Regions from separate parts of the Cryobacterium sp. W22_MBD10_FK3 genome, predicted to be linked through region 3. Evidence: predicted binding sites of a transcription regulator. Region 3 holds the regulator's gene; each other region holds the start of a gene.
What was found. Region 3 encodes LexA, which represses DNA repair genes until DNA is damaged. Its sites were predicted from a motif close to TCGAACANNTGTTCGA; they were not measured.

Region 1 (4,545 bases), on a different contig from region 3:
CAGGGTGGTGCGGAGGTACCTGGTCATCAGGGTCGGCTCGAGGTGCCGGCCCCGGATGCCCGCGATGTCGGCCGCATCGAGCACGTGGTCGGCGTACCGACGACCCTCGGCGGTGAGCGTGGCCCTGTCGGCGATCGCATACGACAGCCGGTCCTTCACCGTGACGCCGCGACCGCCCCTGGTTTTCACCTCGAGGTAGCTCTGGGCGGAGTCGACATAGGTGCGGGTGCGGATCTTGAACCGGCGTCGGCGTGGATGGGCCGCCATCAGGAAGCTGGTGAGCTCGGGGGTGTCGAAGTAGACCGACTCGTAGGCGCTGGAGCGCACCCCGTCGATGTCGAGCACCCGCACGTCGGGAGCCAGGTCGCCCAGTACGGCATCCAGCCTGGCGCGGGGCAGCACGTACTTGCGGTCGATGCGGGTGAGCAGGCTCGCTCGTTCGGTGAGCTCGGCCAGGCCGATGGTGTGCAGGCCGGTGAGCGGCACGTCGAGCACGCGCGCCCCCGACAGCGCTGCGGCGCTCATCGGTTGGACTCCGCCAGCACAACGGCGCCCGTCGTGCGGGCCGCGTCCGGCAGCGGCGCCGCGGAGCGCGCCGGCCCCGTCTGGTACCGCACGTCCACGAGGGTGGTGTCGTTCACCAGGTCGAGGCTCTGCACACGCACACCGTGCACCCTGCCGCCGAGCAGGCCTTCCAGGTGCGCGATCAGGGCGGACTCGTCGGCGAACGCGGCATCCAGCACCACGGTCTGCTGCCGGTAGCGGCGGAACAGCCGGGGGTTGTCGCCGAAATAGACCACGGCGAGGATCAGGGCCATCAGCAGCACGGTGAGGACCGTGGGTTCGGCGCTCAGCCCGGCGAGCAGGCCCATAGCGAGGGCGGCGAAGTAGTAGGCCACCTCGTGCTGCTCGATCTCACTCGAGCGCAGCCGGATGATCGACAGCACGCCGAACAAACCGAGGCCGAGGCCGACGCCGACGGTGCTCGATGCGAGCACCTGGGCGACGGCGAGCACGCCGACGTTGACAACCAGGTACGCGACAACAAGGTCACGGCGCCGGTGACGCGGAAAATACAGCCCGAACGTGAGCAGGCTGATGAAGAGCAGATCGATCAGGATGATCGCGGCCTGCAGCATGGTGTCCTCCAAATGAACAATCGGTAACGCAACGATGTCCATCTAGCCCGCCTGGCCTATGAGCCGGCTATGCGCGAGTTATGAGCCGCAGGTGAGACTGTGGGAGTCGCCCCGTGGATGTGCCCCCATCTCGCATTGTCAGACCGACAGGAGTAAACTTCGAACATATGTTCTATAGGTCGAGGTGATGTGCCATGAGTCTGATTAACGAAACCGTCGCGGTCTGGGTATCGCCGGAGGGTTCTCCGGTGCGGCTGGTCTGGCGCGCCCGCCGGTTCAGGGTGACCGACACCCCCACGCCGTTGACGGCATCGGTGTCGCTGCCAGACGAGCTGGCGTACTTCCTCACCCACCTGCCCAAGCCGGTCGCCGCCTGGCGATGTCAGGGCACCGCCGATGACGGCACCTCGCTGGTGTTCGACATCCAGCACGACGACGGCGGCGGCCGCTGGCAGCTGTTGCGGGCCTACGACTGAATGCCCGCGTGCCGCCCGCGCCGTGCATTTCGTGCGGCCGGATGCGGCGCTACGCTGCCACCGACAAGGGAGGCATCGTGAGCGAGAACACCAACGAAAACAAGCAACCCGGCCGGGAGCAAGACACCCGGTGGGCGACGCGGATCACGTTCCTGCGCAGCCGGGCGGCGGTGGCCCGCGCCGAGGTGTCCGCGCTCGAGGCCATGCATCGGGATCCGGAGATTCTCGAAGACCTGCTGGCCAATGCCGCCCCCGAGGAGGTGGCGCTGGCCGAGGCCGTCGAACACCGCATCAGCGAACGTGTGGCCGCCGCCAGCCAGATCGCCGACGCGGCAGAGGCCGACTACGAACGGGCCGTGCTCGACGGCGCGGATCTGCTGAGCAACACCGACCTGCGCCTGGACGGCGACACCGAGTAGAGCGCCGAGCAGGGCGCGGAGGCTTTACGTCGTCACCCTGGAGGCCACGGGCCACGCGCCGGTCGCGTGTGCCACTTCCGCAGCCTTGATTCGGTGCACGGTCTTCAGGAACGAATCCGGATTCAGCGAGATCGAGTCGATACCCTCGCCCACCAGGAATTCGGCGAAGTCGGGGTAATTGCTCGGCCCCTGGCCGCAGATGCCGATCTTGATTCCGGCCGCGTGCGCCTTGTCGATGGCCTCGCTGATCATGCGGGTCACCGCCTCGTTGCGTTCGTCGAAGAGCGCCGCCAGGTCGCCGGAGTCCCGATCGACGCCGAGCACCAGCTGGGTCAGGTCGTTGGAGCCGATCGAGAAGCCGTCGAACCGGGTGGCGAACTGCTCGGCCAGCACCACATTGGCGGGGATCTCGCACATCATGTACACCTGCAGCCCGTTCCGGCCACGCACCAGACCGTTCTCGGCCATCACGGCGAGCACCCTGTCGGCCTCGGTGGTGGTGCGGCAGAACGGCACCATCACGATCACGTTGCTGAACCCGATCTGCTCCCGCACCCGTTTGAGCGCCCGGCATTCCAGCGCGAACCCTTCGGCGTACTTGGGGTTGTAGTACCTGGATGCACCGCGGAAGCCGAGCATCGGGTTCTCCTCGGCCTGTTCGAAGACGTCGCCGCCGATCAGGTGCGCGTATTCGTTCGACTTGAAGTCGCTCAGCCGCACGATCACCGGGTGCGGGTAGTACGGCGCCCCCAGCTTGGCGATGCCCAGGGCGAGGGTGTTCACGAAGTACTCGCCGAGGTCGTCGTAGCCGCGGGTGAGCTCGGTGATCTGACTGAGCACCGCCGGGTCGGTGACCCGCTCAGGGTGCACCAGGGCCATCGGGTGGATCTTGACGAGGTTGTTGATGATGAACTCCATCCGCGCCAGGCCCACCCCTGCGCTGGGCAGGCGCCACCATTCGAAGGCCGCGGCGGGGCTGGCGATGTTCACCATCACCTGGGTGCGGGTGATCGGCACGGCGCCCAGGTCGACCTGTTCGGTCTCGGCGGCCAGGATGCCCGCATAGACGAATCCCTCGTCGCCCTCCGCGCACGAGATGGTGATGGGGGCACCCTCGGCGAGCACCTCGGTGGCGTTCCGGGTGCCCACCACCGCCGGCACCCCGAGCTCGCGGCTGACGATGGCCGCGTGGCTGGTGGGGCCGCCGTGGTCGGTGATGATGCCCGCGGCCCTGGTCATGATGGGTACCCAGTCCGGGTCGGTCATCTCGGTGACCAGGATGGCGCCGTCCCGGAAATTCTCGATGTCGGCGGGGTCCCGGATCACGCAGGCCGTTCCGGCGGCGATGCTGTCGCCGATGGCCACACCCGAGATCAGGAGAGGCCCGGTCTCGGTCAGGCGGCTGACCGAGAACCGGGTCAGGCTCTTCTGCGAGTGCACGGTCTCCGGCCGCGCCTGCACCAGGAACAACTCCCGGGTCAAGCCGTCCTTGGCCCACTCCATGTCCATCGCCCGGCCGTAGTGCTCCTCCACGATGGCCGCCCAGCGCCCGAGCTGCACGATCTCGGCGTTGCTGAGCACAAAGGCCCGGCGTTCCCGCTCCGGCGTGTCGATCACCCGGGTGCGGGCGCTGCCGCCCTCGGCGTAGGTCATTTTGCGATCCTTCCGGCCCAGCGTCTTCTCGATGATCGGCTCGTAGTCCTCTTCGTCGAGGAGCGCCTTGAAGACCAGGTACTTGTCGGGGTCGACGGCGCCCTGCACCACGGTTTCGCCCAGGCCCCAGGCCGCGCTGATCACGGCGGCCCCGGGAAACCCGGTGTCGGTGTCGATCGAGAACATCACGCCGGAACCGGCGAGGTCGCTGCGCACCATCCGTTGCACGCCGATCGACAGCGCCACGTCGAGATGGTCGAATTTCTTCACCTCGCGGTAGCTGATCGCCCGGTCGGTGAACAGCGACGCGTAGCAGCGCCGGCAGGCGTCGAGCAGATCGCGTTCACCGCTGACGTTGAGGAAGGTCTCCTGCTGGCCGGCGAAGCTGGCGTCCGGCAGGTCTTCGGCGGTGGCGCTGCTGCGCACGGCGACGGGCACGTTGGCCATCTCGGCATCTTTGGCCAGGGTGCGGTAGTACACCCTGATGTCATCCGCGATGTCTCCGGGGAATTCGCCGGCCAGGAATGCCTCCCGCAGGTTCTGGCCGGTTTCCCGCAGGGTCGACATACCCGAGTGGTACCTGTCCAGCTGCGCGCGGATCACGGCCTCCAGGCCGTTGGCGTCGACGAAGGCGCGGTAGGCATCCGCGGTGGTGGCGAATCCGTTGGGTACCCGCACCCCGCGCGCCGCGAGTGAGCGCACCATCTCGCCCAGGGACGCATTCTTGCCGCCGACCTGAGCGATATCCGTCAGACCGATGGAATCGAACCAGACCACTTCGCGACCACGCATGACTCCTCCAGTAGGTTGCGGCACCGAACCCCCGCAGCCGCAACCTACTGCTGTGCGGCGGATGCG
Region 2 (4,545 bases), on a different contig from region 3:
TGCCGGCGGTGCCGGTGCCGGTGCCGGTCGCGGGTTCGATCACCGGGGGAGTCCAGTCGTCCGGGCCCGAGATCGGGGCGCGGCAGTGGATGCCGTACTCCTGGCCCTCCACGGAACGCGTGTAGTGCCACCACTGCCCGCGGCGCACGGGCACGCTGAGGTCGGTCTCCTGGGTGCGGTCCTTGATCTCCTCGAAGATCTGCTCCTGCAGCAGCTCCAGGTGGCTGGTGCGGGCATCCGTGTAGGCGTTCTCGGCCTCGAGGTGCTTGATGACCTCCGGGGCATCCTTGTCGCGCAGCCACTCGTAGTTGTCGACGTAGACATCGTTGTGGTGGATGCGCCGCGTGGGCTTCTGGGCGGCGACGGGAGGAAGGTTCATGTCTTCAGCGTAGCCATCCGATCCGGCCGTGTCCCGTGTAACGGCCGGGCCGGCGCAGCTACCCGGTTTGGGGGTGGCCCGGGGCGGTCGCGGGCGCGCGCCGAGGCCTAGGGTGAAGCTCAGGGTGGGTGAGTCGATGAGGGGCACGAGGGGTATGCACACACGGAGTCGGATGGGGCACGGGCCACGTCGAGTGCTGGCGGTGGGAACGCTGCTCGTGCTGTTGACCGGCTGCACGGGCGGGCAGGACCTGCTGCCCACAGTGCCGACGCCGACGTCCACGGCCGCCGTCGTCGCCGAGCCCTCCGCACAGACCGTGCGGCTGGACTGTGCTGTCGTGGTGCCGGCAGCCGGTGTCGCCGGCATCCTGGGCGTGCCGGAGGGCGACCTGGTGCTGGGCGACGCCGAGCGGTCGACCGACGGGTACGCGCCGAACAGCGAGGTGGTGGCGATCGACATGACGGCTGCCGCGGTTGAGGCATCCGGGCAGCAGTCCTGCCGCTATGCGGTGCCCGCAGGCGAGGATGCCGGGCCATCCGTGCTGGTGACGGTCCTGCCCGACAGTGCGAGCTATTTCGCTCTCACCGAGCCCGATCCGAACGACGGCCATCCCATGCTGCCGGTGGATCTCGGTGACGCCGCATTCTTCGCCTGCCGCGGCGGCGAATGGGATGGCTGCCGGGCCCAGGTGCTGGTAGCGACAACATGGCTGTCGATCACCGTGGGCATGCCGGAGCCCGATGAAGCCGAGTTCCTGGCCTATGCGGGCACCCTGGTCGATGCTGTGGCCGGCGTGACGTTGCCCGTTGCGGTGGTGCCCCCGCGGGCGGACTGTGCCACTTTGCTCAGCCCGCATGACCTGACCATCGAGGGGCGGCTGGTCGGAGCGAGCGGCGGAGACATCACGCCGGTCGGCAGCGGCAACTTCAGGTTCGAGGTTCCGGCCTATCGTGCCGGTCTGGTGGATTGTTCCTGGGCGTCGGACCAGAGCGCGAGCTGGGACCGGGTGCACCTGACGGTGCTGCCGGCCGCCGGGGAGGCGTGGCAGAAGATGAAGTTCGCCGCCCTGAACTCCCCGATCGCGCTGCAGAAGGTCGATCTGTCCAGCGAGCCGGATGCCGGCTGGCCGGCAACCGGAGTCGCAGCCCTGTCGGGCTGCGCCGGAGCGGACTGCCAGGTGACCCTTCTGGCGGGTGACGTCTGGCTTACCGTCACGACCACTGGCCCCGCCGATCTCGCCGACGCCACGGCGCTCGCCGTGAGGTCCTACGCCCGCTACGCGGCCGCCACCTAGGCGCGCTGGTCAGGCTATCGAATGACCCGCCATACCGAGGAGGAAAAACTTACGAATTTACCTGTGGAAAACTTGACCTATTCTCACATATTTGTTCGATTCGTGAGAGAATGGGGGTATGGACGACGAGCTGGCTCCAGGCTCCACCGCACCGACGGGAACTCCTCCCGCCGGTCCGAATCTGCATGACTGGAACACCGGCCTCGCCGGCCCGGCACCGGAGCCTGTCGATGAGCTGACCGATCCGCTGACCGGTGCCGTGCCGGGTGGCGCGCCCGATGCCGCCAGTCTCGGCGGCACCACCGACACCGCGGGCTCGCCGCAGTCCGGCCCCGCCCTGGGTAAGCCGCGGCCGCCGTGGCGGGAGCCGTCCGAGTTGCCCGCGGTGCAGCGGGCGCATACCGGGCCGTTCGGCGAGAAGCTGAAGGTGCTCGATGACGCGGCGGCGATGGTGCAGGCGGTGATGGCGTCCATTGATGTGAATGGGCTCAGCGACGCCGAGGTGGTCGCGTTGACGCAGATGGTGGAGCGGGCGGGCCGGCCGGTGGATGCGGCCCGGGTGAGCACTGCGACGGTGGTCGGTTACCGGTCTAGGCGGATGCTGGGCCGGGAGTCGATGGCCTGGCGGATGGGCGCTCCGCACCAGAACGTGTTGCTGACCCGGCTGACGCTGGCGTCGGTGCCGGAGATGAAACGTCGGATGGCGTTGGGTGAGAAGGTGACGCCCCGGGTGCTGGGCGGTGCCGCGTTCGAGCCGGTGTTCCCGGTGGTCGCTGCGGCGTTGCGCTCCGGAGAACTGGGCATCGACGCGGCGGAGACCATTGTGGCCGGCCTGACCGACTACACGGCAACCGGCCGCCTCGACGCCGACCCCGCCCACGTTCAGAAAGCCGAACGCGACCTCGTGGAACAGGCCACGGGGTCCGTCTACGGCCACACACCCGGCCCCGGCGAGACTGGCACCGGGTCGGACGACGACGGCGACGCCGACACTGCCGGCGATCGCGACGGCGACACCGACGGCGACACCGGCACTGACGCCGACGCCGACGCTGACGCCGATGGTGATCGCGGGCCGGCCGGCGGGTTCACCGGGCCGATCGGTCGCCTGGGCGAGTCGGACGGGTTCACCTATCCGGCCGATGAGATCCGCAAACTGGCGGTGCGCTGGCAAGCCGTGCTCAACCCGGACGGACTCGCCCCGAACGCACCCACCGTCGAAGCGAAATCCACCTTCTCGTTCGGCCCCTGCAAAGACGGCCTGCACCCCCTGCGCGGCGGGGTGACGCCGGAGCTGAAAGGGGTGATGCAGAACCTGTTCAACACGTTCCAGTCCGCCCGGTCCGCGCCCTCGTTCCCGTCCGTGGACGAGCAGCAGCGCATCGAGGCCGGCGAGCTGGTGCCCGGCGAGTTGATCGACGAGCGCACCGGCGGCGAGAAGCGCGCCGACATTCTCCGCGGCATCCTGGTGCAGGTGGCCCAGGACCCCCGCACCCCGACGATGGGCGGCATGCCACCCACGGTGATGGTGCACGTGAACGCCACCGACCTGCTCAACCAGGCCGGGGTGGGCTGGATCGACGGGGTCGACGAACCGATCTCGATGACCACGATCACCCAGCTGATCGACAACGGCGGCATGCAGCCGCTGTTCTTCGGCACCAACGGTGCCGTCCTCGGCCTCGGCTCGAAGGAGCGCTGCTTCACCCCCAAACAACGCAAGGCGATCACAGCAAGGGACGGCGGTTGCATCATCCCGGGCTGTGACTGCCCACCGCAATGGACCGAAGTGCACCACGTCACACCCTGGCAGTCAGGCGGCGACACCCATGTCAGCAACGGGGTGCTGCTGTGTTGGTATCACCACCACACGATCACCAGTGGGGGCGGGTGGAAGATCCGCATGGTCGCCGGCATGCCGCAGGTCAAAGCACCGCGCTGGATCGACCCGACCGGCGCTTGGCGGCCACCGAACCAACACCGGGCCCACGACCCCCGCACCCGAAGACCTCCCCGAACAGAGTGACCGTCCCGTGACCACACCCTGGCCCGCGCATTGGCGCCACAGTGACAGAACAGGGACCACATTCTGGCCGCCGTGCGACTACGCCCTGACCCACACTGCGGCGACACCCCGGCCGCTCAGCTACCACGCGCAGGGCGATTACCGGCTCGCATGGGGCTTCGTTAGGGTCGAAGAAGGAGCATCAGAGCGTCCACCTCCACCACGGTGCTTCGGATAGGAACCACCATGACGACGTCCGACAACACCGCCTCAGGCACGACCTCAGGCATGACCTCAGGAACCTCAGACGACACAGCCGGCACGATCGCCGACAGGCTTGTCGGCGCCGACATCGAGGCCGATCTGCAGAGCATTCTGCAGGCGGTTCCCGAGCCGGTTGCTGAGAACGAAGCGCACGCCGTGGTCGGCCGGGTCTTCCAGGGGGTGCTCTTCGACATGGACGGCACCCTGGTGGATTCCACCAAGGCCGTGAACCGGTCTTGGCAGCAGTGGGCAGACGAAATGGGCTTCGGCGCCCTGTTCACCGGCGTGCCACACGGTCGCCCGGCCCGCGCCTCGGTGGCCGAGCTCGTGTCTGCTGACAAGGTCGAATCCTCTGTCGCCCGAGTCAGCGAACTCGAACTGGCCGACACCGACGACATCACCATCCTCCCCGGTGCCGCCGAACTGATGGCGAGCCTGCCCGAGGAACGACGAGCGATCGTCACCTCGTGCAGCCACGACCTCTGCTACACCCGCATGGCCGCGGCCGGCTTCACAGCTCCCGCCACCGTGGTCACCATCGAAGACACCGTCAAGGGAAAGCCCGCCCCCGACCCGTTCCTCGAGGCCGCGGACCGCCTGGGC
Region 3 (4,545 bases):
GGGCTCCCGGCCTGCACCTCTACGCCTTCAACCAGCACGAAACCGTGCTCGCGGTGCTCGACCGGGCCGGCGCGCTCGCACCGGCACAACCCGTCGTCTCCGCCCGCATCCCGCCGTCTACCCGCTCCGCGACCCCTCCCTCGACCAGCCCCACCAGCACCCCTGCCGGTATCTACTCCACGAAGGACTACAACTGATGACCACCACCGTCCCCGCCTTCCCCACCGGAACGATCCTCGGCTACCCCCGGATCGGCCGGCGCCGCGAGCTGAAGAAGGCCGTCGAAGCCTTCTGGGCCGGCCGCATCGACGCCGCCGAGCTCGAGACCATCGCTGCCGCCCTGCGCAGCACCACCCGGGAGCGCCTCGTGGGCCTGGGCCTCGGCCGCTCCGACTCGTCAATCCCCGAAAGCTTCTCGTTCTACGACCAGGTGCTGGATGCCGCGGTGACCGTGGGCGCCATCCCGGCCCGCTTCGCCGGCCTCGTCGACGCCGACGGCCACCTCGACCTCGCCGGCTACTTCACCCTGGCGCGCGGCGCCGGCGAGAACCTGCCCCTCGAGATGACCAAGTGGTTCGACTCCAACTACCACTACCTGGTGCCCGAAATCGGCCCGGAGACCAGGTTCCACCTGGCCAGCGACCGCATCGTGCGGGAGTTCGAGGAAGCCGTCGCCGCCGGCTTCCTCACCCGGCCGGTCATTGTCGGCCCGGTCACCTTCCTGCTGCTGGCCAAGCCGAGCGAAGCGGCCCCGGCCGGCTTCCACCCCCTGGACCGCCTCGACGACCTGCTGCCGGTCTACGCGGCCCTGATCGAACGCCTCGCCGCGGCCGGCGCGGAGTGGGTGCAGCTGGACGAACCGGGTCTCGTGAGCGAGAGCATCGACATCCCGCGGGACCGCGCCCTGGCCGCCCTGGCCCAGGCCTACGACACCCTCGGCGGGCTCGACACCCGACCGGGACTGTTCGTTGCGGCCCCCTACGGCAGCCTCGACGACGCCCTCCCGGTGCTGGCCAACACCCCGGTCGAGGCGATCGGCCTGGACCTGGTGCGCGGCACGGTGCCGGCCGGCATCCCCGGGCTGGAGGACACGACTCTGGTGGCCGGCGTCATCGACGGCCACAACATCTGGCGCGGCGACCTCGCGGCGGCATTCGACACGGTCGGCCAGCTGAGCAGGCTGAGCGAGAACGTCGCGGTTTCCACCTCCACCTCGCTGCTGCACCTGCCGCACGACGTCACCGACGAGACCAAGCTGGGAGCCGACCTCACCAGCTGGCTGGCCTTCGCCGACCAGAAGATCGGCCAGGTCGCCACCCTCGCCCGCGGCCTCTCCCACGGTCAGGCAGCCATCCAGGCCGACCTTGACGCGGCCACCGCGGCACTGGCCCAACGTCGCGTGTCGCCCGGCGTGCGTGATGGCGCCGTGCGCGCCCGGCTCAACACGCTCACCCCGGCCGACTTCAGCCGGGGGGACTACGAGAGCCGGGTCGCCGCCCAGGAAGCCGTGCTCGACCTGCCGCCGCTGCCGACCACGACCATCGGTTCGTTCCCGCAGACCACTGAGATCCGCCGCGCCCGAGCCCGCCTGGTCTCCGGTGACCTCGCGCCGGCCGACTATCGGGAGCTGATGCGCGCCGAGATCGGCCGGGTCGTGCAACTGCAGGAAGACCTCGGCCTCGACGTGCTCGTGCATGGCGAACCCGAGCGCAACGACATGGTGCAGTATTTCGCCGAGAACCTCGACGGCTTCACGGTGACCGAAAACGGTTGGGTGCAGTCCTACGGCAGCCGGTGTACCCGACCGTCCATCCTCTGGGGCGACGTGTCCAGGCCGGCGCCCATCACCGTGGAATGGTCCAGCTACACCCAGAGCCTGACCGAGAAGCCGGTCAAGGGCATGCTCACCGGGCCGGTCACCATCCTGGCCTGGTCGTTCGTGCGTGACGACCAGCCGCTGGGGGAGACCGCCCGCCAGGTGGCGCTCGCCCTCCGCGATGAGATCGGCGACCTGGAAGCCGCAGGCATCCAGGTCGTGCAGGTCGACGAGCCCGCGCTGCGGGAACTGCTGCCGCTGAAGAAGAAGGACCACGCCGACTACCTCGACTGGTCGGTCGGCTCGTTCAGGCTCGCCACGGCGGGCGTCGCGGACCAGACGCAGATCCACACCCACCTCTGCTACTCCGAATTCGGGGTGGTGATCGACGCCATCCGCAACCTCGACGCCGACGTGACCAGCATCGAGGCCGCCAGGTCGAAGATGGAGGTCGTCGCCGACCTGCAGACCAGCGGGTTCGACCACGGCATCGGGCCGGGCGTCTACGACATCCACTCACCGCGCGTGCCCGGTGTCGCCGAGGTCACCGAGCTGCTCGAGCGGGCACTCGAATCCATCCCGGCCCGCCAGATCTGGGTGAACCCGGACTGCGGCCTCAAAACCCGTGGTTATGCCGAGACCGTCGACTCGCTGCGCAACATCGTAGACGCCACCCGCGCCGTTCGGGCCGCACTGGTCTGAACCGACAGCTGACGCAGAACAGGCCCGGTCCCTTGGGGGACCGGGCCTGTTCCGTGTGTGGAACCGGGCGGGGATCAGACCGAGCGCAGCACCGCGACGACCTTGCCGAGGACCTCGGCGTAGTCGCCCAGAATCGGCTCGAAGTTGGTGTTGCGGGGGAGCAGCCAGGTGTGGCCGTCGCGCTGCCGCAGCACCTTGACCGTGGCTTCACCGTCGAGCATCGCTGCCACGATCTCGCCGTTTTCAGCTGTCTTCTGCTGACGGATGACCACCCAGTCGCCGTCGCAGATGGCGGCGTCGATCATCGACTCACCGACCACCTTGAGCATGAACAGCTCGCCCTTGCCCACCAGCTGGCGGGGGAGCGGGAAGATCTCATCGATCTGCTGGTCGGCCATGATCGGGATACCGGCGGCGATACGGCCGACGAGCGGCACCATCGCCGCGTCACCCACCTGAATGCCGGACTGGTAGTCGTCTGCGGCGCCGGGGGTGACGTCGTCACCGGACTGGGGCAGCTCGATGAGCACCTCGAGCGCGCGGGGGCGGTGCGGGTCACGACGCAGGTAACCGCTCAGCTCGAGCTGGTGCAGCTGGTGGGTCACGCTCGACAGTGAGGACAGGCCGACGGCATCACCGATCTCGCGCATGCTCGGCGGGTAGCCGCGGTCGCGGACCGAACGCTGGATGACGTCCATCACCGCGCGCTGTTTGTCGCTCAGGCTCTTGCGGCGTCGCGTGCCGCCCTTGTCCCGAGGTGTGCTCTGTTGTGCCACGTTGTCGCTCCTCTGGTTAGTCGGTCGGGGCTGGTGCTGGTGCTGGTTGAAGGTGTCACTGGCCGGCTGCGGGAAGCCCGCCGGCGGCAATGTCGGAGGTGTCTGTTTGAGTACAGCTACCCGATCGAAACTGTAGCCACTGAGCAGCGATTCGTAGACACGCATTCGAGTGTGTTGCGGAATATCTCTCCATAATATCCGGAAACAGGGTTGATTGTTCGAACACTCGAAGATATATTCGGAACATAGATTCGCATCTGGCCCTCCCGGCCGAGGGCCAGATGCGTTACCAGGAGGTTTGACATGAGCGCAGCATACGCAGTGCAGCCCGGCTCGATCACCCGCGCCACGGCCACCCGCACCCCTTCCACCGGTACCGCCGGCATCCCACCGACCACGCACCTGCGCCTGACCCGCCGCGGGCGCGCCGTGTTCACGACCCTCGCCGCGGTGCCCCTGGTGCTTGGCGCCATCGGCATCGCCATCAACGGCGGCATGGCCGCCGCGGAGGGCACCGCCGGTGTCGGCGCCGTCGCGTTCGAATACGTCACCATCGAGGCGGGCCAGTCGCTGTGGCAGCTGGCCGAGTCGATCGCCCCCGCGCAGGACCCGCGCGACGTGATCGCCGACATCGTCAACCTCAACCAGCTGCCGTCCGAGGCAGTGCAGCCCGGCCAGCGCCTCGCCCTCCCTGCCAACTACTGACCTGCCGACTACTGACCTGCCGACTACTGACCTGCCGACTACTGACCTGCCGACTGCTGATCTGCCGGCTACTGAGCCGGCAGCCGGGATTCGGCCCAGATCGGGGCGGCTCGCGGCGCAACTAAGCTTGTTCGGGTGACCAGCCTCGACGACCTGCCCCTGCGTGACAACCTCCGCGGACACATCCCCTACGGCGCCCCCCAGTTGCACGTGCCGGTGGCGCTGAACGTCAACGAGAACACCCACCCGATTCCGCCCGCTGTCGCTGCCGACATCGCGGCGGCGCTGGCCACGGCCATCCTCACCGTCAACCGGTACCCGGACCGCGAGTTCACCCAACTGCGTGACGACCTCGCCGGCTACCTCGGTCACGGCCTCACCCGCGACAACATCTGGGCGGCCAACGGTTCCAACGAGGTGCTGCAGCAGGTGCTGCAGGCCTTCGGCGGGCCGGGGCGTTCCCTGCTCGGCTTCGCGCCAACCTACTCGATGTACTCGATCCTCGCCTCCGGCACCGATACCCGGTGGATCCCGGGCGGCCGGGAC

Region 1: a site for LexA is predicted at 1,299-1,314, ahead of ACEN2M_RS03840 (DUF6504 family protein). Genes of this name have one in related genera too.
Region 2: a site for LexA is predicted at 1,757-1,772, ahead of ACEN2M_RS10880 (DUF222 domain-containing protein). Genes of this name have one in related genera too.

The regions. Positions count from the first base shown of each region.
Region 1 is NZ_JBGQOH010000002.1:187,484-192,028, reverse strand. It holds gene ACEN2M_RS03850 (polyphosphate polymerase domain-containing protein) at 1-525, opposite strand, end outside; gene ACEN2M_RS03845 (DUF4956 domain-containing protein) at 522-1,139, opposite strand; gene ACEN2M_RS03840 (DUF6504 family protein) at 1,334-1,615, shown strand; gene ACEN2M_RS03835 (hypothetical protein) at 1,693-2,034, shown strand; gene ppsA (phosphoenolpyruvate synthase) at 2,059-4,479, opposite strand.
Region 2 is NZ_JBGQOH010000009.1:56,025-60,569, forward strand. It holds gene ACEN2M_RS10870 (S9 family peptidase) at 1-379, opposite strand, end outside; gene ACEN2M_RS10875 (hypothetical protein) at 582-1,673, shown strand; gene ACEN2M_RS10880 (DUF222 domain-containing protein) at 1,792-3,699, shown strand; gene ACEN2M_RS10885 (HAD-IA family hydrolase) at 3,925-4,545, shown strand, end outside.
Region 3 is NZ_JBGQOH010000012.1:67,366-71,910, forward strand. It holds gene ACEN2M_RS12420 (methylenetetrahydrofolate reductase) at 1-197, shown strand, start outside; gene metE (5-methyltetrahydropteroyltriglutamate--homocysteine S-methyltransferase) at 197-2,518, shown strand; gene lexA (transcriptional repressor LexA) at 2,593-3,294, opposite strand; gene ACEN2M_RS12435 (LysM peptidoglycan-binding domain-containing protein) at 3,598-3,999, shown strand; gene ACEN2M_RS12440 (histidinol-phosphate transaminase) at 4,135-4,545, shown strand, end outside.